2 regions of the Nonomuraea coxensis DSM 45129 genome follow, and region 2 is predicted to be linked to the other one. Evidence: riboswitches for the same ligand, from Rfam matches in the RefSeq annotation. Region 2 holds a riboswitch; the other holds the start of a gene.
The links. A riboswitch is a leader RNA that binds a small molecule or an ion and turns the genes downstream of it on or off. The one in region 2 is predicted to bind glycine.
Positions count from the first base shown of each region.

Region 1: linked by a shared signal. The riboswitch ahead of gcvT (glycine cleavage system aminomethyltransferase GcvT) and the one ahead of gcvP (aminomethyl-transferring glycine dehydrogenase) in region 2 are both predicted to bind glycine.

Region 1 is NZ_CP068985.1:1,732,238-1,740,704, reverse strand. Features, by position in the region: gene Nocox_RS08495 (hypothetical protein) at 1-21, opposite strand, end outside; gene Nocox_RS08490 (FadR/GntR family transcriptional regulator) at 74-802, opposite strand; gene Nocox_RS08485 (glutamine synthetase family protein) at 904-2,262, shown strand; gene Nocox_RS08480 (aldehyde dehydrogenase family protein) at 2,265-3,605, shown strand; gene Nocox_RS08475 (3-oxoacyl-ACP reductase) at 3,610-4,374, shown strand; gene Nocox_RS08470 (gamma-glutamyl-gamma-aminobutyrate hydrolase family protein) at 4,387-5,079, shown strand; glycine riboswitch at 5,134-5,231, shown strand; glycine riboswitch at 5,232-5,326, shown strand; gene gcvT (glycine cleavage system aminomethyltransferase GcvT) at 5,361-6,446, shown strand; gene gcvH (glycine cleavage system protein GcvH) at 6,443-6,832, shown strand; gene Nocox_RS08455 (L-serine ammonia-lyase) at 6,892-8,268, shown strand.
Region 2 is NZ_CP068985.1:4,047,258-4,062,418, forward strand. Features, by position in the region: gene Nocox_RS18910 (phosphoribosylanthranilate isomerase) at 1-143, shown strand, start outside; gene Nocox_RS18915 (GNAT family N-acetyltransferase) at 168-959, shown strand; gene clsA (cardiolipin synthase ClsA) at 1,025-1,606, shown strand; gene Nocox_RS18925 (mannose-1-phosphate guanyltransferase) at 1,611-4,115, shown strand; gene Nocox_RS18930 (double zinc ribbon and FHA domain-containing protein) at 4,408-4,920, shown strand; gene ftsR (transcriptional regulator FtsR) at 4,917-5,570, shown strand; gene Nocox_RS18940 (bifunctional nuclease family protein) at 5,701-6,171, shown strand; gene Nocox_RS18945 (MerR family transcriptional regulator) at 6,319-6,939, shown strand; glycine riboswitch at 6,989-7,089, shown strand; gene gcvP (aminomethyl-transferring glycine dehydrogenase) at 7,259-10,141, shown strand; gene Nocox_RS18955 (tetratricopeptide repeat protein) at 10,253-11,041, shown strand; gene Nocox_RS18960 (hypothetical protein) at 11,061-11,432, opposite strand; gene Nocox_RS18965 (alpha/beta hydrolase family protein) at 11,516-12,136, shown strand; gene Nocox_RS18970 (DUF5999 family protein) at 12,146-12,331, opposite strand; gene Nocox_RS18975 (TetR/AcrR family transcriptional regulator C-terminal domain-containing protein) at 12,486-13,046, opposite strand; gene Nocox_RS18980 (hypothetical protein) at 13,161-13,559, shown strand; gene Nocox_RS18985 (RNA polymerase sigma factor) at 13,650-15,023, opposite strand.

The sequences.
Region 1 (8,467 bases), 2.3 Mb from region 2:
GTGCTGAAACCAATCCCCCATGACCTTTAAACGATGGTACGAGGAGATCGCCCTTACGGTGACGTCACTTCCGTCATGCGAGGAACGCGCGCAGCAGCGCGGCCGTCCCCTCCAGGTGCTCGGTCATGGCGCGGCGGGCCGCGTCGGGGTCGCCCGCGAGGATGGCGTCCACGATGGCCCGGTGCTGGACGGCGGCGTGGTCCAGGTTGACCTGGAGCATCGGGATGGCGTTGAGCAGGTCGCTGACCCGCGAACGGGCGTCGGCGCAGGCCGTGGTGAGCAGCGTGGAGCCGGTCAGCTCGGCGATGGACAGGTGGAAGGCGGTGTCGAGGCGGCGGTAGTCCTCCAGGGACGCCTCGTTGAGCTCGGTGAGCCTGCGCAGCAGCAGGGCGCGCCGCTCGCCGGCGAGCTCCGTGCCGGCCAGCACCTGGGCGGCGCCGCACTCGACGGCCAGGCGGAAGGTCAGCGCGTCGGCGAGGTCGTCGCGGCCCATCTCGGCGACGGCCTGGCGCAGGTCGCGGGCGTCGGGGGCGGGCGGCTCGTAGGTGACGAACGCGCCGCCGTAGCGGCCCCTGCGCACGTCGAGATAGCCGGCGTCGGACAGGGCGCGGATCGCCTCACGCAGGGTGACCCGGCTGATGCCGAGCCGCACGGCCAGCTCGCGCTCGGGGGGCAGCTTGCCGCCCGGCGGCACCACGCCCAGCTTGATGGCCTGGAGCAGCCGCTCCACCGTCTCCTCGAAGGCGTTGCCGGCCCGCACCGGGCGCAGCACCGTCATCAGTCGCGCCGACTCGTCCAACATGTCCTCGGGTCTTGACAGACGATCCCACCATGCACATCAATGGTCTGAGACTAGCCCAATCAACGGGAAAGCGCCTCAGGCCAGATCGGAGCGACCTGAACGTGCACGAAGGCTTCCTGACCGTGGACGAGCTCCGCGACGAGGTGACCGCGGGCCGGATCGACACGGTGCTCCTCGCCATCGCCGACATGCAGGGCAGGTTGCAGGGCAAGCGGCTCTCGGCGCGCTACTTCCTCGACGAGGTGCTGCACCACGGCTCGGAGGGCTGCAACTACCTGCTCGCCGTGGACGTCGACATGAACACGGTCTCCGGCTACGCCATGTCGTCCTGGGACCGGGGCTACGGCGACTTCGTCATGAGGCCCGACCTCGCGACCCTGCGCCGGGTGCCCTGGCAGGAGGGGACCGCGATGCTGATGGCGGACCTCGCCTGGGAGGACGGCGGCGACGTGACCGCCTCGCCCCGCCAGATCCTGCGCCGCCAGCTCGCCCGGCTCGCCGAGCGGGACCTGGCCGCGTACGTCGGGACCGAGCTGGAGTTCGTCGTCTACGACAACTCCTACGAGGACGCCTGGAAGCGCGCCTACCGCGACCTCACCCCCGCCAACCTCTACAACGTCGACTACTCCCTCCTCGGCACCGCCCGCGTCGAGCCCCTGCTGCGCCGCATCAGGCGCGGCATGGAGGGCGCCGGCATGTACGTCGAGTCCGCCAAGGGCGAGTGCAACCTGGGCCAGCACGAGATCGCCTTCCGCTTCGACGAGGCGCTCAGGACCTGCGACAACCACGCGATCTACAAGAACGGCGCCAAGGAGATCGCCGCCCAGGAGGGCCGGTCGATCACCTTCATGGCCAAGCCGAACCAGCGCGAGGGCAACTCCTGCCACATCCACATCTCGCTCCGCTCCACCGGCGGCGACCCGGTGATGGCCGGCGACGGGCCGCACGGCCTGTCGCGGCTCGGCGCCCGCTTCATCGCCGGCCAGCTCGCCTGCCTGCGCGAGCTGACCCTCCTGCTCGCCCCCAACGTCAACTCCTACAAGCGCTTCGTCCCCGGCAGCTTCGCCCCCACGGCCGTCAAGTGGGGCCTGGACAACCGCACCTGCGCGCTGCGCCTGGTCGGTCACGGGCTCTCGCTGCGCATCGAGAACCGGGTGCCGGGCGGCGACGTCAACCCGTACCTGGCGGTCGCCGCGCTGGTCGCGGCCGGGCTGCACGGCATCGACGGCGAGCTGACGCTGGAGGACCCGTACGCGGGCAACGCCTACGACTCCGGCGCCGACACCGTGCCGGCGACGCTGCGCGACGCGCTGACCCTGTTCGAGGGGTCGAAGGCGGCGCGCGAGGCGTTCGGCGAGGACGTGGTCGGGCACTACGCGAACAACGCGCGGGTCGAGCTGGCCGCGTACGACGCGGCGGTGACCGACTGGGAGCTGTTCCGCGGTTTCGAACGGATGTGAACATGAAGATCGTCAATCCGGCGACGGAGGACGTCATAACGGACGTCGAGTTCGCCGACGCGGCCGAGGTGGACCGGGCCGTGGAGCGTGCCAGGAAGGCGTACCCGGCCTGGCGGGCGGTGGCCCCGGGCGACCGGGCGCGGCTGCTGCGGCGCTTCGCCGACCTGGTGGGCGAGCACGCCGAGGAGCTGGCCAGGCTGGAGGTGGACAACGCCGGCCACACCATCGGCAACGCCCGCTGGGAGGCCGGCGCGGTCCGCGACGTGCTGCACTTCTACGCCGCCGCGCCCGAGCGCAACCACGGCAAGCAGATCCCGGTGCCCGGCGGCGTGGACGTCACCTTCCAGGAGCCCCTGGGCGTGGTGGGCGTGATCGTGCCGTGGAACTTCCCCATGCTCATCCTGTCGTGGGGCGTGGCTCCGGCGCTGGCGGCGGGCAACACCGTCGTCGTCAAGCCCGCGGAGCAGACCCCGCTGACCGCGCTGCGGCTGGCCGAGCTGGCCCTGGCGGCGGGCCTCCCCGAGGGGGTGCTCCAGGTGCTGCCTGGGGCAGGGGAGGTCGCGGGGGCCCGGCTGGTGGAGCACCCGCACGTCGCCAAGATCGTGTTCACCGGCTCGACCGAGGTCGGCAAGGAGATCGCGGCCAGGGCGGCGGCCCAGGTCAAGCGGCTGACGCTGGAGCTGGGCGGCAAGTCGGCGAACATCGTCTTCGCCGACGCCGACCTCGCGAAGGCGGCCGCGGCGGCGCCGTACGCGGTGTTCGACAACGCCGGCCAGGACTGCTGCGCCCGCTCCCGGCTGCTGGTCCAGGCCGAGGTGTACGACGAGTTCATGGCGCTGCTCGCCCCCGCCGTGCGCGCCGTCCGGGTCGGCGACCCGCTCGACGAGGCCACCGAGATGGGCCCGCTGATCAGCGCCGAGCACCTGGAGCGGGTCCGCGGGTTCGTCTCCGACCCCTGGCTGCAGGGCGAGTGCCCGGCCGGCAAGGGCTACTGGTTCCCCGCCACCGTGCTGACTCCCGAGGTGACCGACCCGGCGTTCACCGAGGAGATCTTCGGTCCCGTCGTGTCGGTGGCCCGCTTCACCGACGAGGCCGACGCGATCCGCGTCGCCAACGACACGCCGTACGGGCTGAGCGGCTCCATCTGGACGCGGGACGTCGGGCGGGCGCTGCGCGTGGCGCGGGCGGTCGAGTCGGGCGCGCTGTCGGTCAACTCGAACGCGTCGGTCCGCTACTGGACGCCCTTCGGCGGTTTCAAGCAGTCCGGCCTCGGCCGGGAACTCGGTCCTGACGCCCTCGCGGCGTTCACCGAGACCAAGAACGTCTTCATCTCCTGGGAGTGAGCAAGTGCAGCGGTTGCAGGATCGGGTCGCCGTCATCACCGGCGCGGGCAGCGGCATCGGGCTCGCCACGGCCCGCAGGTTCGCCGAGGAGGGCGCGAGGGTCGTCTGCGTCGACATCGACGAGGAGGCGGGCGTCAAGGCCGCGGGCGAGGTCGGCGGCCTGTTCGTGGCGGCGGACGTGACCCGCGAGGACGACGTCGAGCGGGTGTTCGCGACGGCCCACGAGACCTACGGCAGCGTGGACGTCGCCTTCAACAACGCCGGCATCTCGCCGCCCGACGACGACTCCATCCTGGAGACCGGGCTCGACGCCTGGCGCCGGGTCCAGGAGGTCAACCTCACGAGCGTCTACCTGTGCTGCAAGCACGCGATCCCGTACATGCGGCGGCAGGGCAAGGGCTCGATCATCAACACCGCGTCGTTCGTGGCCGTGATGGGCTCGGCGACCTCGCAGATCTCCTACACCGCCTCCAAGGGCGGGGTGCTGGCGATGTCGCGGGAGCTCGGCGTGCAGTTCGCCCGCGAGGGGATCAGGGTCAACGCGCTCTGCCCGGGGCCGGTGAACACGCCGCTGCTCCAGGAGCTGTTCGCCAAGGACCCGGAGCGGGCGCAGCGGCGGCTGGTGCACGTGCCGCTCGGGCGCTTCGCCGAGGCGTCGGAGATCGCGGCGGCCGTGGCGTTCCTGGCCAGCGACGACTCCTCGTTCATCACGGCCAGCCAGTTCCTGGTGGACGGCGGCATCAGCGGCGCCTACGTGACGCCGCTCTAGGGGGAGCTCGTCGTGCGTCGCCCGTTGATCGGGATCACCTCCTACGTGGAGCCCGCCACGTTCACGGTCTGGACGGACGTGAGCGTGGCGCTGCTGCCGTACATGTACGTCGAGCAGGTCGTGCGGGCCGGCGGCCAGCCCGTCGTGCTGCCGCCGGCCGGCGAGCCCGCCGGGGCGCTGCGCGGTCTCGACGGGCTCGTCCTCGCCGGTGGCGGCGACATCGACCCGGCCAGGTACGGCGCGCGGCCGCACGAGCGCACCGGCTACGTGCGCGGCTTCCGCGACGAGGCGGAGTTCGCGCTGCTGGCGCGGGCGCTGGACGCCGGGCTTCCCTACCTGGGGGTCTGCCGGGGCCTCCAGGTGCTCAACGTGGCCCTCGGCGGCACCCTCCACCAGCACCTGCCGGACGTGGCAGGGCACACGGGGCACGCGCCGGGGCCGGGCGTGTTCGGCCACCTGCCGGTGACGCCGGTGCCCGGCAGCCGCCTGGCGAAGGCGCTCGGCGCGGAGCCGGTGACGGTCCCGCACTACCACCACCAGGCCGTGGACCGGCTCGCTCCCGGCCTGACGGTGACCGCGACCGCCGGGGACGGCACGGTCGAGGCGGTGGAGCTGGAGTCGGCGTCGTTCGCGATGGCCGTGCAGTGGCATCCGGAGGAGGCCGAGGACGGCGCGGTGTTCGAGGCGCTGGTCGCGGCCTGCTGAGACCCGTAGGCGACAAATGCCCCGTACCGGCACTAGGCTGGCGGGCATCACCGTCGACACCGTGCGGGAGAGCACTCTGACAGCCGGTCAGAGTCCCTGAAGGAGCAAGCCCTCCCCGCGAACCTCTCAAGGCAAAGGACCGCACGGACGAGGTGGCCTCTGGAAAGCAGGCTCTTGGCCTCGCCGAAGGTGAAAGTCCGGCAAAAATCGGGCGAAGCTCTCAGGCATCGATGACAGAGGGGGAGGATGCTGGCATCCACTCCTGTCCTGAGGTGCGACACATGTCCCGACCGACACCGCTACGCGACGTCCACGAGAGCCTGGGCGCCACCCTCACCGACTTCGCCGGCTGGCTCATGCCCCTCCGGTACGGCAGCGAGTCCGCCGAGCACAAGGCCGTGCGCGAGGCCGCCGGGCTGTTTGACCTCTCCCACATGGGCGAGATCTTCGTGACCGGCTCCCAGGCCGCCGAGGCCCTGGACTACGCGCTGGTCGGCCACCTGTCCGCGCTCGCGACCGGCCGGGCCCGCTACACCATGATCGTCGACGAGCGGGGCGGGGTGCTCGACGACCTCATCGTCTACCGGCTCGGGGACGAGGAGTTCATGGTGGTCGCCAACGCCTCGAACTACCTCAAGGTCGCCCAGGAACTCCAGGAGCGGGCCAAAGCGTACGACGCGGCCGTCGAGGACCGCTCCGACCGCTACGCCCTCATCGCCGTCCAGGGCCCGCGCGCGCAGGAGATCCTGGCCACGCTGACCGACGCCGACCTCGCCGGGCTCAAGTACTACGCCGGCCTGCCCGCCCTGGTCGACGGCCGCGAGGCGCTGATCGCCCGCACCGGCTACACCGGCGAGGACGGCTTCGAGCTCTTCGTCGCGAACCAGGACGCCGTGCCGCTCTGGGCCGCGCTCACCGCCGCCGGGGAGCCGTACGGCCTCGCGCCCGCGGGCCTGTCCGCCCGCGACACGCTCCGGCTGGAGGCCGGCATGCCGCTGTACGGCAACGAGCTCGGCGCGGAGCTGACCCCGTTCGACGCGGGACTGGGCAGAGTGGTGAAATTCGACAAGCCCGGCGACTTCGTCGGACGGGCGGCGCTGGAGGCGGTCAAGGACGACCAGCCACGCCGCCGCCTCGTCGGCCTGGTCGCGCGGGGCCGCCGGGTGCCGAGGCACGGCTACCCGGTGACGCGGGACGGCGCCGTCGTCGGCGAGGTCACCAGCGGCGCGCCTTCCCAGACCCTGGGCAAGCCCATCGCGATGGCCTACGTCGACGCCGGCGCGAGCGAAGGCCTGGCAGTGGACATCCGGGGCAGCCAAGAACCCGTGGACCTCGTAGAGCTGCCCTTTTACAGGAGGAAGAAGTGAGCAACATCCCTGACGAGCTGAGCTACACCAAGGAACACGAGTGGGTGGCCGGGCTGGACGACGGCCTGACCATCACCGTGGGCATCACCGAGTTCGCCGCCGAGGCCCTGGGTGACGTCGTCTTCGTGCAGCTCCCCGAGGTCGGCGCGAACGTCGAGGCCGGCGACTCGGTCGGCGAGGTGGAGTCCACCAAGTCCGTCAGCGAGATCTACGCGCCCGTCGGCGGCGAGGTGGTCGAGGTCAACCAGAACGTGGCCGACGACCCGTCCCTGGTGAACAGCGACCCCTACGGGGAAGGGTGGATGTTCCGGGTGCGCATCGAGGGCGAGCCTGAGGACCTGCTGTCTCCCGAGGAGTACACCGCCCTCACCTCCGGCGAGTCCTGATCTCCCCGCCGGGGCCCTCACCGGGGCCCCGGCGCCGTCCCAGTGAAAGGCGCACATCAATGGCGATCAGCGTCTTCGACCTCTTCAAGATCGGCATTGGGCCCTCCAGCTCCCACACGGGCGGCCCGATGGCGGCCGCGCACAAGTTCGCCCGGGGCCTGCACGAGGACGGCCTGCTGGAGCGGGTGGCCCGCGTCGAGGCGATCCTCTACGGCTCGCTCGGCCTGACCGGCAAGGGGCACGGCAGCGACAAGGCCGTCCTGCTGGGCCTGTCGGGCGAGAAGCCGGAGCTGGTGGACGTCGACACCGTCGACGAGCGCCTGGCCGCCATGCGCGCCTCCGGCACCGTACGCCTCCACGGCCGCCACGAGATCCCGTTCGTCGTCGGCGAGGACCTCGTCTTCGAACGCAAGATCTCCCTCCCCGAGCACCCCAACGGCATGCGCTTCACCGCCCGCGACGCCGGCGGCGACACGGTGCGGGAGAAGGTCTACTTCTCGGTCGGCGGCGGCTTCGTCGTGGACGAGAACGCCACCGGCGCCGACCGCATCAAACCCGACGACACCGTGCTCCCCTACCCGTTCACCACCGGCGAGGAGCTGCTCAAGCACTGCTCCAACACCGGCCTGTCGATCTCCGCGCTGATGATGGAGAACGAGAAGGCGTTCGGCCGCACCGAGGACGAGATCCGCGCGGGCGTGCTCAACCTGTGGCGGGTCATGCAGGAGTGCGTGCGCCGCGGCATCTCCCGCGAGGGCGTGCTGCCGGGCGGGCTCAAAGTCAAGCGCCGCGCCAACCAGCTCCACCGCCGCCTCCAGGCCGAGCCGCCCGAGAAGGACCCGCTCCAGGCGATGGACTGGGTGACGCTGTTCGCCCTCGCGGTCAACGAGGAGAACGCCGCCGGCGGCCGCATCGTCACCGCCCCCACCAACGGCGCGGCCGGCATCATCCCGGCCGTCCTCACCTACTACACCCGCTTCGTCCCGCAGGCCGACGACGAGGGCGTCATCCGCTTCCTGCTGACGGCCGCCGCGATCGGCGTGCTGTTCAAGGAGAACGCCTCCATCTCCGGCGCCGAGGTCGGCTGCCAGGGCGAGGTCGGCTCGGCCTGCTCGATGGCCTCCGCCGGGCTGACCGAGGTCATGGGCGGCACCCCTGAGCAGGTGGAGAACGCCGCCGAGATCGGCATCGAGCACAACCTCGGCCTCACCTGCGACCCCATCGGCGGCCTGGTGCAGATCCCGTGCATCGAGCGCAACGCCGTCGCCTCCAACAAGGCCATCACCGCGGCCCGCATCGCCCTGCGCGGCGACGGCCGCCACTACGTGGCCCTGGACAAGGCCATCAAGACCATGCGCGACACCGGCCGCGACATGCTCGACAAGTACAAGGAGACCTCCCGCGGCGGCCTCGCCGTCAACGTCATCGAGTGCTGACCGCCTTTGAGTGGCACCGTAAAGCTGTACCACTCAAAGGGAGGGTCATGTCCATCACCGCGAGCGAGGCCCGCCGCCGCCTGTTCGGTCATCATCCTGCAGGCTCGCTACCACTACGAGTAGGAGACCCGGCCCGGCGGAACTTTGCACTTTCCCCCTCCGTTGCGTGACGACCCATCTACGATCGGTGGTCGAAGGG
Region 2 (15,161 bases):
TGTCCCCGGGCAACGTGGCCGAGGCGGTCGCCGCCGCCGGCCCGTGGGGGGTCGACGTGTCGAGCGGCGTCGAGACCGCGCCCGGGGTGAAGGATTCCGCTCTCATCGAGGCGTTCCTCAAGGCGGTGCGCGGTGCCCGCTGAGCACGGCCGGTCGCGGAGGACGTGATGGACGACTTCGCCCACCTGGCCCCCTTACGCCGTGAGAGCGACGCGGCCGACCTGGCCCGCGCGCTCGCGTTCCTGCGCGGCTTCGCCCGCCGCCGCGCCCCGCGCGAGGTGCCCGTCCCCGGCGGGGTGGCCGTGCTCGACGAGCGTTACCCCGGCTCCTACGACGACAACCGCCTCCTCGTGTGGGAGCCCGCCGAGCCCGCGGAGGTGCTGCGGGCCGCCGACGAGGTCCTGGCCGGCCGCGCCCACCGGCTGGTGGCGGTCGCCGGCGACCGCCTCGGCGAGGCGTTCGCGCCCGCGTTCGCCCGCGCCGGCTACGCGCACGAGACCGATCTCGTCATGGCCTTCCGCGGCGCCGTCCCCGAGGACCCGCCCCCGGCCGAGCCCCTGGAGCTCGCCGAGCTGGTGGAGGTGCTGCGCCGCGACTGGCGCCGCAGCCTGCCCGAGGTGGGCGACGAGGTGATCGACGGGCTGGCCCGGCGCGTCGAGAACCGCGTCGCGGGCGCCGACCTGGTCGCCTTCCGCGGCGTGCGCGCCCCCGGCGGTGAGCTCGCCGCCCGCGCCGACCTCTACCTGCACGGCGGCGTCGCCCAGATCGAGGACGTCCATACGGCCGAGGAGCACCGGGGCAGGGGCCACGCCCGCGCGCTGCTGACCGCGCTGCTCGCCGAGGCGGCCGGCGCCGAGCTGATCTTCCTGGTGGCCGACGCGGCGGACTGGCCGAAGGACTTCTACGCCCGGCTCGGCTTCGCCGTGCTCGGCCGCACGCATTCCTTCCTGCGCGCCTGACCGCCTCCGGGGGACGGGCCCGGCCGCCTGCGCGGGAACCTGGCGCACTCAGTAGGGTCTGCTGCGTGAGCGAAACTTCCGCCGAGGACCGGATCTGGACGGTTCCCAACCTGCTGAGCTTCCTGCGCCTTCTCGGTGTGCCCGTGTTCCTGTGGCTGGTTCTCGGGCCGAAGGCGGACGGGTGGGCGATCGGGATCCTCGCCGTCGCGGGCTTCACCGACTGGCTCGACGGAAAGATCGCGCGGGCGTTCAACCAGACCAGCAAGCTCGGCCGGATCATCGACCCGGCCGCCGACAAGCTCTACGTCTTCGCCACGATCCTGGCGCTGCTGCTGCGGGAGGTGATCCCGTGGTGGCTGGTGCTGGTCATCCTGGCGCGCGAGCTCTTCGTCGCGAGTTCCTTCCCCGTCCTCCGCAAGCACGGCTACCGGGCACTTCAGGTGCATTTCCTGGGCAAGGCCGCGATGTTCAACCTCATGTACGCCTTCCCCCTCCTCTTCCTTGCCTCCCACTCCGGGTGGTATGCCGATATAGCCCGGATCGTCGGCTGGGCCTTCGCCCTCTGGGGGACGGGCCTGTACTGGTGGGCCGGACTGCTGTACGTGGTGCAGGTGCGCCGGCTCGTGACCTCGGCCAAGAAGGAGTGAGCGGGTGAAGGCGGTCGTCATGGCGGGCGGGGAGGGCACGCGGCTGCGGCCGATGACCGCCAACCAGCCCAAACCCCTCCTGCCGGTGGTCAACCGCCCGATCATGGAGCACGTCCTGCGCCTGCTCAAACGGCACGGCATCACCGAGACCGTGGTGACCGTGCAGTTCCTGGCGGCGCTGGTGCGCAACTACTTCGGCGACGGCGACGAGCTGGGCATGCATCTCCAGTACGCCACCGAGGACGTCCCCCTCGGCACCGCCGGCAGCGTCAAGAACGCCGCCGACCGCCTGCGCGACGACCGGTTCCTGGTGATCTCCGGAGACGCTCTCACGGACATCGATTTATCCGAAATGATCCGGTTTCATCGGGAAAATTCGGCACTTGTCACCATCGGACTCAAGCGCGTCCCCAACCCCCTCGAATTCGGGATCATCATCGTCGACGAGGGCGGGCGCGTGCAGCGCTTCCTGGAGAAGCCGACCTGGGGCCAGGTCTTCTCCGACACCGTCAACACGGGCATCTACATCATGGAGCCCGAGATCCTCGACGCCGTCGCCACCGGCGAGCCCGTCGACTGGTCGGGCGACGTCTTCCCCGCCCTGCTGGAGCGCGGCGCCGCCATCTACGGCCACGTCGCCGGCGGCTACTGGGAGGACGTCGGCACGCACGAGAGCTACCTCAAGGCCCAGGCCGACGCCCTGTCCGGCAAGGTCGAGCTGGACCTCGGCGGCTTCGAGCTCTCGCCCGGCGTCTGGGTCGCCGAGTCCGCCTCGGTCGACCCCGACGCCGTGCTCAAGGGCCCGCTGCTCGTCGGCGACTACGCCAAGGTCGAGGCGGGCGCCGAGCTGCGCGAGTACACCGTGCTCGGCAACAACGTCGTGGTGCGCGAGGGCGCCTTCCTGCACCGCGCGATCGTCCACGACAACGTCTACCTGGGCCCCGGCGCCCACTTACGCGGCTGCGTCGTCGGCAAGAGCACCGACGTCATGACCGGCGCCCGCATCGAGGAGAACGCGGTCATCGGCGACGAGTGCGTCATCGAGTCCGAGGCGTACGTCTCCAGCGGCGTCAGGGTCTACCCGTTCAAGACCATCGAGGCCGGCGCGGTCGTCAACACCAGCGTCATCTGGGAGTCGCGGGGCCAGCGCAGCCTGTTCGGCCCCCGCGGCGTCAGCGGCCTGGTCAACGTCGAGATCACCGCCGAGCTGTGCGTCCGCCTGGCCAGCGCCTACGCCACCACCCTGAAGAAGGGCGAGTACGTCGTCACCGCCCGCGACTGCTCGCTCGCCGCCCGCGCGCTCAAGCGGGCCGTCAACGGCGCGCTCACCGCCGGGGCGATCAACGTCCTCGACCTGGAGGCGGCCCCGTTGCCGGTGGCCCGCTTCCACACCGGCAGGGAGGGCGCCGCGGGCGGCATCGCGCTGCGCACCACCCCCGGCGACCCGCAGAGCGTGGACATCGTCATCATGGACGGCCGCGGCGCCGACCTCGCCCCCGGCGCGCAGCGCAAGCTGGAGCGGGTCTTCTCCCGCCAGGAGTTCCGCCGCGCCTTCCCCGGCGAGATCGCCGAGCTGACCCACCCGTCCCGCGCGATCGAGGACTACGCCCACGAGCTGCTGCGCCACGTCGGCGTCGGCGACGTACGGGACATGAAGGTCGTCGTGGACTGCGCGGGCGGCACCTCCTCGCTGGTGCTGCCCACCCTGCTCGGCCGGGTCGGCGTGGACGTGCTCACCGTCAACGCCCGCCTGGACGACGTCTCGCCCACCGAGACGCTGGCCGAGCGCCGCCGCGACCTGCAACGGCTGTCGGAGCTGGTCAGCTCGTCGCGGGCGGCCTTCGGCGTGCGCTTCGACCCGGTCGGCGAGCGCATCGCCCTGGTGGACGAGATGGGCCAGCTCATCGACGAGGAGCGCGCCCTGCTCGTCGTGCTCGACCTGGTCGCCGCCGAGCGACGGGGCGGCCGGGTGGCGCTGCCGGTCACCACCACGCGGGTCGCCGAGCAGGTGTGCCGCTTCCACGGCGTGCAGGTGCAGTGGACCTCCACCTCGCTGGACGCCCTCACGGCGGCCGTCGCCGGCCCCGACATGATCTTCGCGGCGGACGGGCGCGGCGGGTTCGTGGTGCCCGAGTTCAGCCCGGCCATCGACGGGCTGGCCGCGTTCATGCGCCTCCTCGGGCTGGTCGCCCGCACCCGGCTCTCGCTCAGCCAGATCGACGCCAGGATCCCCGAGGTCAGGCTGCTGCGGCGGACGGTGCCGACGCCGTGGGCGGCCAAGGGCGCGGTCATGCGCTCGGTCATCGAGGCCGCCGAGGCCGAGCCCGCGGGCTACCGCGTCGACACCACCGACGGGGTGCGGGTGGCCCGCGACGACGGGAGCTGGGTGCTGGTGCTGCCCGCCGCCACCGAGCCCGTCACCGACCTGTGGGCCGAGGCGGCCGACATGGACGGCGCCCAGGCGCTCCTGGAGCGCTGGGCGCGGGTGGTGGAGCGGGCCGCCGGCTGATCCGGGTCCGGGAGCGGTCACGCGGCGTGAGCGGCGCGAGAGTGGCGAGAACCACGGTTGCCAGGCGCGCGCCGGCCGCCGCAAGATCGTAATGTAGAAACGCGCGGCGGCATGGACCACGGGGCGGAAGCGGCGGTAACTTTGTCTGCGTCCAAACCACCGTCCAGCGCCCCGAGTTGACCTTTGCCGCTGATCAGCGTATGTTGCGGCATTCGCAAACTTGAAGAAAGCGAAGCGAGGCGCGTTCTGAGCACCGTCGCCGCGTCTTCGCGGTAGGAGGCCGAGCCGATCGATGCCGAGCGTCTACTGCACGCAGTGCGGGCACGCCAACCCCGGGGATGCCCGTTTCTGTTCCCGTTGCGGGTCACCGCTGGCCAGACTCGAGGTCGCAGGGGACACCACTTCGACGATCTCCGTCGCGGGAATCGAGGCGTACGAGGCTGAGACAGGCGACATGCTCCTGCAGGAGCGGGCGCTGGTGGAGCAGCTCCCGCCCGGCACGGCGTTGCTCACGGTGACCAGGGGCCCCAACCAGGGCAGCCGCTTCCGGCTGGACAAGGACCTCACCACGACCGGGCGTCACCCGGAGAGCGACATCTTCCTCGACGACATCACCGTCTCGCGCCGCCACGTCGAGTTCTACCGCCACCGCGGCGGCCAGTTCTCCGTCCGCGACGTCGGCAGCCTCAACGGCACCTATGTCAACCGCGAGCGGATCGAGGAGGTTCCGCTGCACTCCGGCGACGAGGTGCAGATCGGCAAGTTCCGGCTGGTCTTCCTCATGCGGGGCAACCACAGCGCATGACTTCCCAGGCGGCCCGCTCGCACATGAGCATCGGGGAGGTGCTCGCCCTGCTGCAGGGCGAGTTCCCCGATGTGACGATCTCCAAGATCAGGTTCTTGGAGGGCGAAGGGCTCATCGAGCCCGAGCGCAGCCCCTCCGGCTATCGCAAGTTCACCCATCTGCACGTCGAGCAGCTCCGCTTCATCCTCACCGAGCAGCGCGACCACTACCTGCCGCTGCGGGTCATCAAGGACCGCATGGCCGAGAGCTTCGGCCGCCCCCGGGCCGTGCCCGACAGGCAGGAGGTCCGGCTCGGCCGCGCCGAGCTGCTGGAGGCCGCCGGCATCGACGAGGAGACCCTCGCCGAGTGCGAGGACTACGGCCTGCTGGCCCCGGTCGCCCGCCGCTACGACGAGGAGGCGCTCAAGATCGCCCGCACGGTCGGCGCGCTGGCCCGCTTCGGCCTGGGCGCCCGGCACCTGCGCGCGGTCAAGGCCGCCGCCGAGCGCGAGTGCGGCCTGGTCGAGCAGAGCGTCGCGCCGGTGCTGAAACGCCGCGCCCCGGGCGCCATCGGCGAGGCCGAGGAGACCGCGCGGGAGCTGTCCAGCCTGCTGCTCGACCTGCACGCGTCGCTGGTCCGGACCGGGGTACGTTCGGTGCTGGGGCGCTGAGGGAGACCCGACCGGCGGCCGGGGAGCAATCGGGGCCTCCCGGGTGTTACGTTGAAATGAAGTAGCCAGTCAGCAGAAGCGACGAACCAAGAGCTGTGCCGGGTCACCGGTCAGGAATACGGAGCAGCCCGTGTTGCAGATGGAGGTCGTGGGCGTAAGAGTCGAAATGCCCACAAATCAACCGATCGTCTTGCTCAAGGAGGCACACGGGGAACGGTTCCTTCCCATCTGGATCGGCATGACCGAGGCGACGGCCATCGCCCTCGCCCAAGCGGAGGAACCGCCGCCGCGGCCGCTTACCCACGACCTGTTCCGCGACGTGCTGAGCGCGCTGGGCGTCGGCCTGCGCGCGGTCAACATCGTCGCACTGCGTGACGGCATCTTCTTCGCCGACCTGGTGTTCTCCAACGGCGTGGAGGTGAGCGCGCGGCCCTCCGACTCCATCGCGCTCGCCCTGCGCACCGGAGCACGCATCTTCGCCAGCGAGGAGGTGGTCCAGGAGGCCGGCGTGGTCATCCCGGACGACCAGGAGGACGAGGTGGAGAAGTTCAGGGAGTTCCTTGACACGATCACTCCCGAGGACTTTGGCAGGGCGGGGTAGGTATTTCGGTGCATTTACGCTTCACGACGCGCCGAGCCGGATCGTTGACTGAGCATGGTCACGGTCCTACGGTGCAAGTGAAACCCGCGGTCGCCCTATATGAACCCCCAGATCGGGCCGCGGGATGAGAGAAAGCCGGAGGTCCGCGTGGCGGTCAGCAGCGGCGAGGGAAAGACGGCCGGCCAGGAAGATCCGGTGCGGCGCGAGGACGCGCGGCAGCGTGCCGGGGAGCAGGGGCTGCTCTTCGACGAGCGTCCGGCGGCCGTGCCGGACGACATCGGGTACCGCGGGCCCACCGCCTGTGCGGCGGCCGGCATCACCTACAGGCAGCTCGACTACTGGGCCCGGACGGGCCTGGTGGAGCCGACCATCCGGGCCGCGCACGGCTCGGGCTCCCAGCGGCTCTACAGCTTCCGCGACATCCTGGTGCTCAAGGTCGTCAAGCGGCTCCTCGACACCGGGGTGTCGCTGCAGCAGATCCGCACGGCCGTGCAGCACCTGCGTGACCGCGGGGTCGCCGACCTCGCGCAGATCACGCTCATGAGCGACGGCGTCAGCGTCTACGAGTGCACCTCGGCCGACGAGGTGATAGACCTCCTCCAGGGCGGCCAGGGCGTGTTCGGCATCGCGCTCGGCCGGGTCTGGCGTGAGGTCGAGGGAAGCCTCGCGGAGCTGCCGGGGGAACGCGCGGCGGTCGAGGACAACGTCCCGGCCGACCACCCCGCTGACGAGCTCGCCCAGCGCCGCCGTGCCCGGCGCCTGGGGTAGTAATTCGCCCGTAACGTCCAGAGTAGTAACCTAGGACAGGTAAGGCTGACGACCCCGTGCGGGAGAGTCCCCGGGCACCACCTGGTCCTGGGGCGCCGAAGGAGCAACCCTCCCCGGAATCTCTCAGGCAACCGGTACCGCTCGGGTGAGGCAACTCTGGAAAGCAGGCACGCCCGCCAGGCGCGCCTCACCGACGGTGCAAGCCTCCGTTCGAGGCGAAGCTCTCAGGTCGCGGTGACGCCCGCGCTGACAGAGGGGGAGACCCGGCATCCGCCCGCGCCCCGGCGCCGGTCTCCATAAGCCTCGGGAGGCACCGTCCATGACCGCTCTGTCAGAGTCCCTGCCGGCTTCGCCGCCGCCGTCCGCGCCCACGTCCCTGGCCGAGCCGCCGTTCGCCGGCCGCCACATCGGCCCGTCCGAGGCCGACCAGCAGCGCATGCTGGAGACCGTGGGCTTCGAGTCCGTCGCCGACCTGGTGGCCGTGGCGGTCCCCGAGGCCATCCGGGCCAAGGACCGGCTCACGCTGCCCGCCGCCGTCGGCGAGAGCGAGGCGATCGCCGAACTGCGCGCCCTGGCCGGCCGCAACCGGGTGCTCACCTCCATGATCGGCCTCGGCTACCACGACACGGTCACGCCCGCGGTGATCCGCCGCAACCTGCTGGAGAACCCGGGCTGGTACACCGCGTACACGCCGTACCAGCCGGAGATCTCGCAGGGGCGGCTGGAGGCGCTGCTCAACTTCCAGACCGTCGTCTCCGACCTGACCGGACTCCCCGTCGCCGGCGCGTCCCTGCTCGACGAGGCCACCGCCGCCGCCGAGGCCATGACCCTCGCCCGGCGCGCCGGCCGCTCCAAGAGCCACGTGTTCGTGGTCGACGCCGACGCCCTGCCGCAGACCAAGCGGGTGCTCGCCACCCGCGCCGAGCCGCTCGGCATCGAGCTCGCCGAGCACCCGCTCGACGGGAGCCCGCTGCCCGAGTGCTTCGGCGTGCTCGTCCAGTACCCGGGCGCCTCCGGGCGGCTGCGCGACTTCCGCGCCGTGGCCGCCGCCGCGCACGAGGCCGGGGCGCTCGTCGTGGCCGCCGCCGACCTGCTCGCGCTCACCCTCGTGGCCGCGCCGGGCGAGCTGGGCGCCGACATCGCGATCGGCTCCTCCCAGCGCTTCGGCGTGCCGTTCGGCTTCGGCGGCCCGCACGCCGCCTACATGTCCGTCCGCGAGGGCCTGCAGCGCCAGCTCCCCGGCCGGCTGGTCGGCGTGTCCGTGGACGCCGACGGCGACCCCGCCTACCGGCTCGCCCTGCAGACCCGCGAGCAGCACATCCGCCGCGAGAAGGCCACCAGCAACATCTGCACCGCGCAGGTGCTGCTGGCCGTCATCGCCGGCATGTACGCCGTCTACCACGGCCCCGAGGGCCTGCGCCGCATCGCGCTGCGCGCCCACCGGCACGCCGCCGCCCTCGCCGAGGGCCTGCGCGCGGGCGGGCTGGAGGTCGTGCACGGCGCGTTCTTCGACACCGTCCTCGTCCGGGTGCCCGGACGGGCCTCCGAGGTGGTCGCCGCCGCCGCCGAGCGCGGCGTCAACCTGTGGCGGGCCGACGACGACCACGTCTCGGTCGCCTGCGACGAGAAGACCGGCGCGGCCGAGCTGCGCGCCGTCTGGGCCGCGTTCGGCGTGCCAGGGCAGGACGTCGACGTCGAGGCCACCGCCGACGCGCTGCCCGCCGAGCTGCTGCGCGAGTCCGGCTACCTCACCCACCCGGTCTTCCACAGCCACCGCTCCGAGACCGCGATGCTGCGCTACCTGCGCCGGCTCCAGGACAAGGACATCGCGCTCGACCGGTCGATGATCCCGCTCGGCTCCTGCACGATGAAGCTCAACGCCAGCACCGAGATGGAGCCGATCACCTGGCCGGAGTTCGCGGGCGTGCACCCGTACGCGCCGGTCGAGCAGGCCGAGGGCTACCTGGAGCTGATCGGCACGCTGGAGCGCTGGCTCGCCGAGGTCACCGGCTACGACGCGGTCTCGCTGCAGCCCAACGCCGGCTCGCAGGGCGAGTTCGCCGGGCTGCTGGCCATCCGCGCCTACCACCGGGCCAACGGCGAGAACGGCCGCGACGTCTGCCTCATCCCGTCCTCGGCGCACGGCACCAACGCCGCCAGCGCCGTCATGGCCGGCATGCGGGTCGTGGTCGTCGCCTGCGACGCCGACGGCAACGTGGACCTCGCCGACCTCGACGCCAAGATCGCCAAGCACCGCGACGCGCTCGCCGCGATCATGGTCACCTACCCCTCCACCCACGGCGTGTACGAGGAGAGCATCACCGAGATCTGCGCCAAGGTGCACGAGGCCGGCGGCCAGGTCTACGTGGACGGCGCCAACCTCAACGCCCTGGTCGGGCTGGCCAGGCCGGGCGAGTTCGGGGCCGACGTGTCCCACCTCAACCTGCACAAGACCTTCTGCATCCCGCACGGCGGCGGCGGCCCCGGCGTCGGCCCGGTCGCGGTCCGCGGCCACCTGGCCCCCTACCTGCCCGGCCACCCGCTGACCGGCGGCACCCCCGTCGGCCCGGTCTCGGCCGCTCCGCACGGCTCGGCGGGCATCCTGCCGATCTCGTGGGCCTACATCAGGATGATGGGCGCCGACGGCCTCACCGCCGCCACCGAGCAGGCCATCCTGTCGGCCAACTACCTGGCCAGGCGGCTGGCCCCGCACTACCCGGTGCTCTACACCGGGCGCGGCGGGCTGGTCGCGCACGAGTGCATCGTCGACCTGCGGCAGATCACCAAGGAGACCGGCGTCACCGTGGACGACGTGGCCAAGCGCCTCATCGACTACGGCTTCCACGCGCCCACCATGTCGTTCCCCGTGGCGGGGACGCTCATGATCGAGCCCACCGAGAGCGAGGACCTCGGCGAGCTCGACCGGTTCGCCGACGCCATGATCGCCATCCGCGAGGAGATCGCCAAGGTGGCGTCGGGCGCGTACGACCCGGCCGACAACCCGCTGCGCAACGCCCCGCACACGGCCGAGTCGGTCACCGCCGACGAGTGGCCGCACCCCTACACCCGGAGCGAGGCCGCCTATCCGGTGGCGTCGCTGCGCGAGGGCAAGTACTGGGTGCCGGTGCGCCGCATCGACCAGGCCTACGGCGACCGCAACCTGGTCTGCTCGTGCCCTCCGCTGGAGGCGTACGAGGACTGAGCCGGCCGCGGGCGGGGATCCAGTCCGGCATCGTCAAGTGAGCAGACATGATCGCCGGAAGTGGTTAGGCTTCGGTGCGACCCAGGCCACGCGGCGCCGTAAGGAGCTCTCTTGACGTCATCGGAGCTGGAGACCCCGCCCCTCGACACCGCCCGCCGGCTCGCCGAGAGCGGTGACCTCGACGGCGCCGCGGCGATCCTGCGGCGGCTCGTCGCCGACCCCGAGGGGCCCGACCGCGCCCAGGCCGCCGTCGGGCTCGCCGTGGTGCTGGAGGAGCGCGGCGACGTCGAGGCGGCCCGCGCGGCCGCCCGCACCGCCCTGGCCACCAACCACCCCGAGTACGCCGCCCAGGCCGCCTGCCACCTGGCCCAGGGCTTCGAACGCGAAGGACGCACCGAGCAGGCAAGAGCCGCCTGGCAGGCCGTGCTGGGCGTCGGCACCCCCGCCTACCTGCCGCACGCCCACCTGGCGCTGGCCCGGCTGGCCGAGACCCTGGGCGAGGCGGAGACGGAGCTGCGCGAGGCCGTGGCGACCGGCGACGAGCAGGTGGCGGCGCTGGCCGCGCGGCAGCTCGCCGACCTGCTGCTGGAGCACGGCGAGCCCGGCCAGGCGGCCGACGTGCTCATCGAGGCCCTCGGCATCGCCCCCGAGTCCGAGGTGCCGGGGCTGCGGGTGCGGCTCGGCATCGCGCACCTGGAGCTGGCCTGCGCCGAGTTCGCCGAGACCGTGGAGAGCGGGGCCGACGCCCAGACCAGCGCCCTGGCCATCGAGCTGCTGGCCCGCACACTGCCGCTGCGCGGGCGGCCGGAGGACGCCGACCAGGTGTGGTCGTACGGGCTGGGGCACGCCGACGAGACGCTCGCCGCCGAGGTGCGCCTGCGCTACGAGCGCGACTCCTGACCCCGTCCGCCGGGCCGGGTCAGTCGCGGCGCATGATGGCCGCAGCGGCGGCCACGTTGATGATGACGATGGCGATCCAGGAGATGGTGAGCCCCAGCAGGCCCGCGTTGCTCGACGCGATCGCGGTCAGCGGCACGCCGATGCCGAGCGAGCCCAGCGCGATCGGGATCATCGCGGAGCCCGGGCTCTTGGCCTTGGGCCGGGGGCCGGCTCCGTAGGGGCCGGGCCCGGCGCCGTGGGCGGCCAGCTCGGCCCGCACCCGGAGGGCGATCGTCTCGTCGAGGCGGTCGGCGAAGGACTCGAGGAGCGCGTTCTCGTAGTCGGGGCCGAGGTCGCGACGGGCGTCGAGCGTGGCCTTGAGGTCCTCACGGAGAGGACGATCGTGCTGCATGAGGACATCATGCTGCACGCGCGGCGCGCCGTCATCAGCCCTGAGAGCCACTGCGGCCTCCTCCGAAGGTACCGTTCTGCACCATGGAGATCACGACCCCGCGGGGGCCGGCACGGGTGGATCTGGAGGAGCCGGACGACCCGCGGCTGCTGCTCGTCCTCACCCACGGCTCGGCCGGGGGAGTGGACGCCCCCGACCTGCTGGCCGTGCGCGACGCGGCGCTCGCGGCGGGGTTCGGGGTGGCCCGGGTGACGCAGGCGTTCCGGCTGGCGGGGGCGCGGGCCCCCGGCTCGCCGGCCCGGCAGGACGAGGCGTGGGAGGCGGTCCTGGCGGAGCTGCGGGCGCGCCGGCCCGGCCTGCCCCTCGTGCAGGGCGGGCGGAGCAACGGGGCGCGGGTGGCCTGCCGCACCGCGGCGGCGGTGGGCGCGGCGGCGGTGGTGGCGCTGGCCTTCCCCCTGCACCCGCCGGGCCGGCCCGACAGGTCCAGGGCCGGCGAGCTGCGCGGTGCGGGGGTGGACGTGCTGGTCGTCAACGGCGACCGTGATCCGTTCGGCGTCCCCGACGCGGCGGACGCGGCGCGGCTGGTGGTGCTGCCCGGCGAGGGGCACGACCTCAAGAAGGATCCCGCCCGGGTCGGCGGGATCGTGGCGGAGTGGCTGGGCCGCTACGCGCTGACCGGCCGGCGGAGCCGGCGGCTCTCCTAGGCCGGGGGCTCAGACGCCCACGGGGCGGTGCGGCTCGATCGTGGCGCCGCTCGGCAGGAGCTCCCCGGTGTCCTCGAACAGGACCACGCCGTTGCAGAGCAGGCTCCACCCCTGCTCGGGATGGCAGGCGAGGGTGCGTGCCGCCTCGCGGTCGGGCGCCTCTGCATCCGGACAGGCCGGGACGTGCGGGCACATCGGCGTGCCTCCGATATCTCGTGGGATGCTCCCGTTGTGAGGGGCGGGAGCGGCTCGGGTTGTTCTTTTGGCGCGTGCGGTGCCGTCACCGTGACGTGTGACCTTCGACACAGGGTGCCTTATGCAGGATAACGGGCCAAGCGCGACACGCGCATCACGTTTGCAAACCCTTGAGAAGAGCGTCAAGTCCGCGCTCGAAGTCCGCGTCGGCACGTTCGTCCCGCCGTACCCATTCGTCGACCTCGGGATCGGCCCAGCCGGAGCGCTGGATCTCGACGGCGACGCTGCCGTACACGAACGCGCGCAGCGCCCGCACCGCGTCGGGGGCGTCGCCGAGGCCGCCGTCGGCCAGTTGCTCGGTCTGCTCGCGCAGGGCGATGAGCGTGGTGCCCTTGGGCGGCTTGGTGAGGGCCAGGGCCAGCACGCCGGGGTGCTCGCGCAGCAGCTCCCGCTCCGCCCGGCACCACGCCTTGGCCGTCTCCTGCCAGGTGGGGCGCTGCTCGACGTGGACGGTGGTCACGTGCTCGGCCAGGGCGTCCATCAGCGCCTCCTTGCCCCGGGGCAGGTGGTGGTAGATGGCCATGGCCTCGACCTGCAGCGCGTCGCCGAGGCGGCGCATGGTGAGCCGGCGCAGCCCCTGGCTGTCGGCGATGTGCAGCGCGGCCTCGATGATCCGCTCGCGGGAGAGGGGGATCGGTGGTCTCTTGGCGGGCATGAAGATCATCTTACTATGTAAAGGGCGGCGCCGCGGGGCGATTTCCGCACGTGTCGCGGGGAGGCGTACTCTTGGGCCTGGCATGACTTACCGGCTGGTGAAGGGGCAGGGTCCATGGCGTTTTTCCGTCCGCGGGTGAGCCGGGAGGCCGAGGTTCGCTACCACGCGGACCGCGAGATCTCCAGGAGCTATCCCGAGCTGCTGGAGCGGGCCCGGCAGGCCGAGCGGACGCTGCGGGAGCTGCGGGCCGCGGCGGCCGACGAGATCGAGCTGCTGGCCGCGGGCCGGGCGTTCGACCACGCGCTGACCGAGGCGCTGCGCGCCGCCGAGGCGGGCCGGCGGGCCACCTTCGGGGTCAAGTCCTACGACGACCGCATCGCCCGCCGCAAGGCCAGGGCGACGCCGCGCGGGCGCGAGTGGACGGCCGAGGTCGACCGGCTGCGCACGCTGCGCGAGGAGAACCGCCTGTGGGGCATCCCGCGCGTCCCGCGCCCGGTCCCCGCGACCCAGTAGTCACGCGGGCCCCGGGGCTGGACACGCGGAAGCCCCGGCGCTCCTCCTCGTGAGGGGCGCCGGGGCTTCCGGTGTGCTCGGGCGGGGGGCTCAGCTCGCCCAGTCGAGCAGCGGGCGGGTGTTGCTCGGGTGCCGCAGCTTCGACAGCGACTCCTTCTCGAGCTGGCGGATCCGCTCCCGGGTCAGGCCCAGGTGCTTGCCGATCTCGTCCAGGGTGTGCGGCTTGCCGTCCACCAGGCCGAAGCGCAGCGCCATGATCTTCGACTCGCGCGGCGAGAGGTTGTCGAGCACGCCGCGGAGCTGGTCGCCCAGCAACTGGCGGTCGACGATCTCCGACGCCTCCGGCGAGTCGACGTCCTCGATGAGGTCGCCGATCGTGGTCTCGCCGTCCTCGCCGATCGTCGCGTTGAGGGAGATCGGCTGGCGGCTGGTGCGCAGCAGCTCCTCGATCTGGTCGGGGGTCTTGTCCAGCTCGACGGCCAGCTCCTCGGGGGTGGGCTCGCGGCCGAGGCGCTGGTGCATGTCCCGCTCCACGCGCGACAGCTTGGAGAGCATCTCCAGCACGTGGACGGGCAGCCGGATCGTCCGGGCCGAGTCGGCGAAGCCGCGCTGGATGGCCTGCCGGATCCACCACATCGCGTACGTCGAGAACTTGAAGCCCTTGGTGTAGTCGAACTTCTCCACGGCCCTGATGAGGCCGAGGTTGCCCTCCTGCACCACGTCCAGCAGCGACATGCCGCGGTCGGTGTACTTCTTGGCCACCGAGACCACCAGCCGGAGGTTGGCCTCCAACATGTGGTCCTTGGCCCGCCGGCCGTCCTCGACCACCAGGCGCAGGTCGTCGCGGACGTCCGGTGCCAGGTCGGGCTGGGTCTCCAGTTTGTACTCGGCGTAGAGGCCGGCCTCGATGCGCCGGGCCAGCTCGACCTCCTGGGCGGCGGTCAGCAGGGTGCGGCGGCCGATCGACTTCAGGTACGTGTGCACCGAGTCGCCCATGACCGACTGCGTGTCGTCCAGGTCGACCTGCTCGTGCTCCAGCTCGGCCTCCTCGATCACGAGGTCGTCGGGGACGTCCTCCTCGTGCTCCGGCTTGCCGTCGGCGGGCGCCGCGTTCTCGCCGGCGCCGTTGGGCGCGGTGCTTTTTGCCTTGGCGGCCTTGCGGCCGGTAGCCTTTGCACGCGGGGACGGGGTCTTCTTCGGGGCGTCTTCCTCGGCGGGCGTGGACTCGTCGGTCTTGCGGGTCTTTCCGGGGGCGGTCTTGCTGAGAGACGGCTCGTTCTCGGCGGCCAGGCTGACGCCGGCCTCGGAGAGCTCGCGCAGGATCGTGCGGCCCTCGGAAGGGCTGACGCCGGCCTGGGCGAACGCGTCACGCAGCTCCGCCAGAGAAAGGTGACCCTGGTAACGTCCTCGTTCGATCAGTTGGTCGAGAGTCGCGTGCGGGGTCGCCACGGCGGTTCTGGGCATGAGGACACCTCCTCCGTACGGAGTAAGAAGCGATCAGGCAGGTTGTGGCGGGGCGGCTTCGCTGTCCGCACGGCGCACCAGTATCAATAACGCCAATTTCCGCCATTTGTTCCCGAGGGGACGAACTGCCGAAAAAGC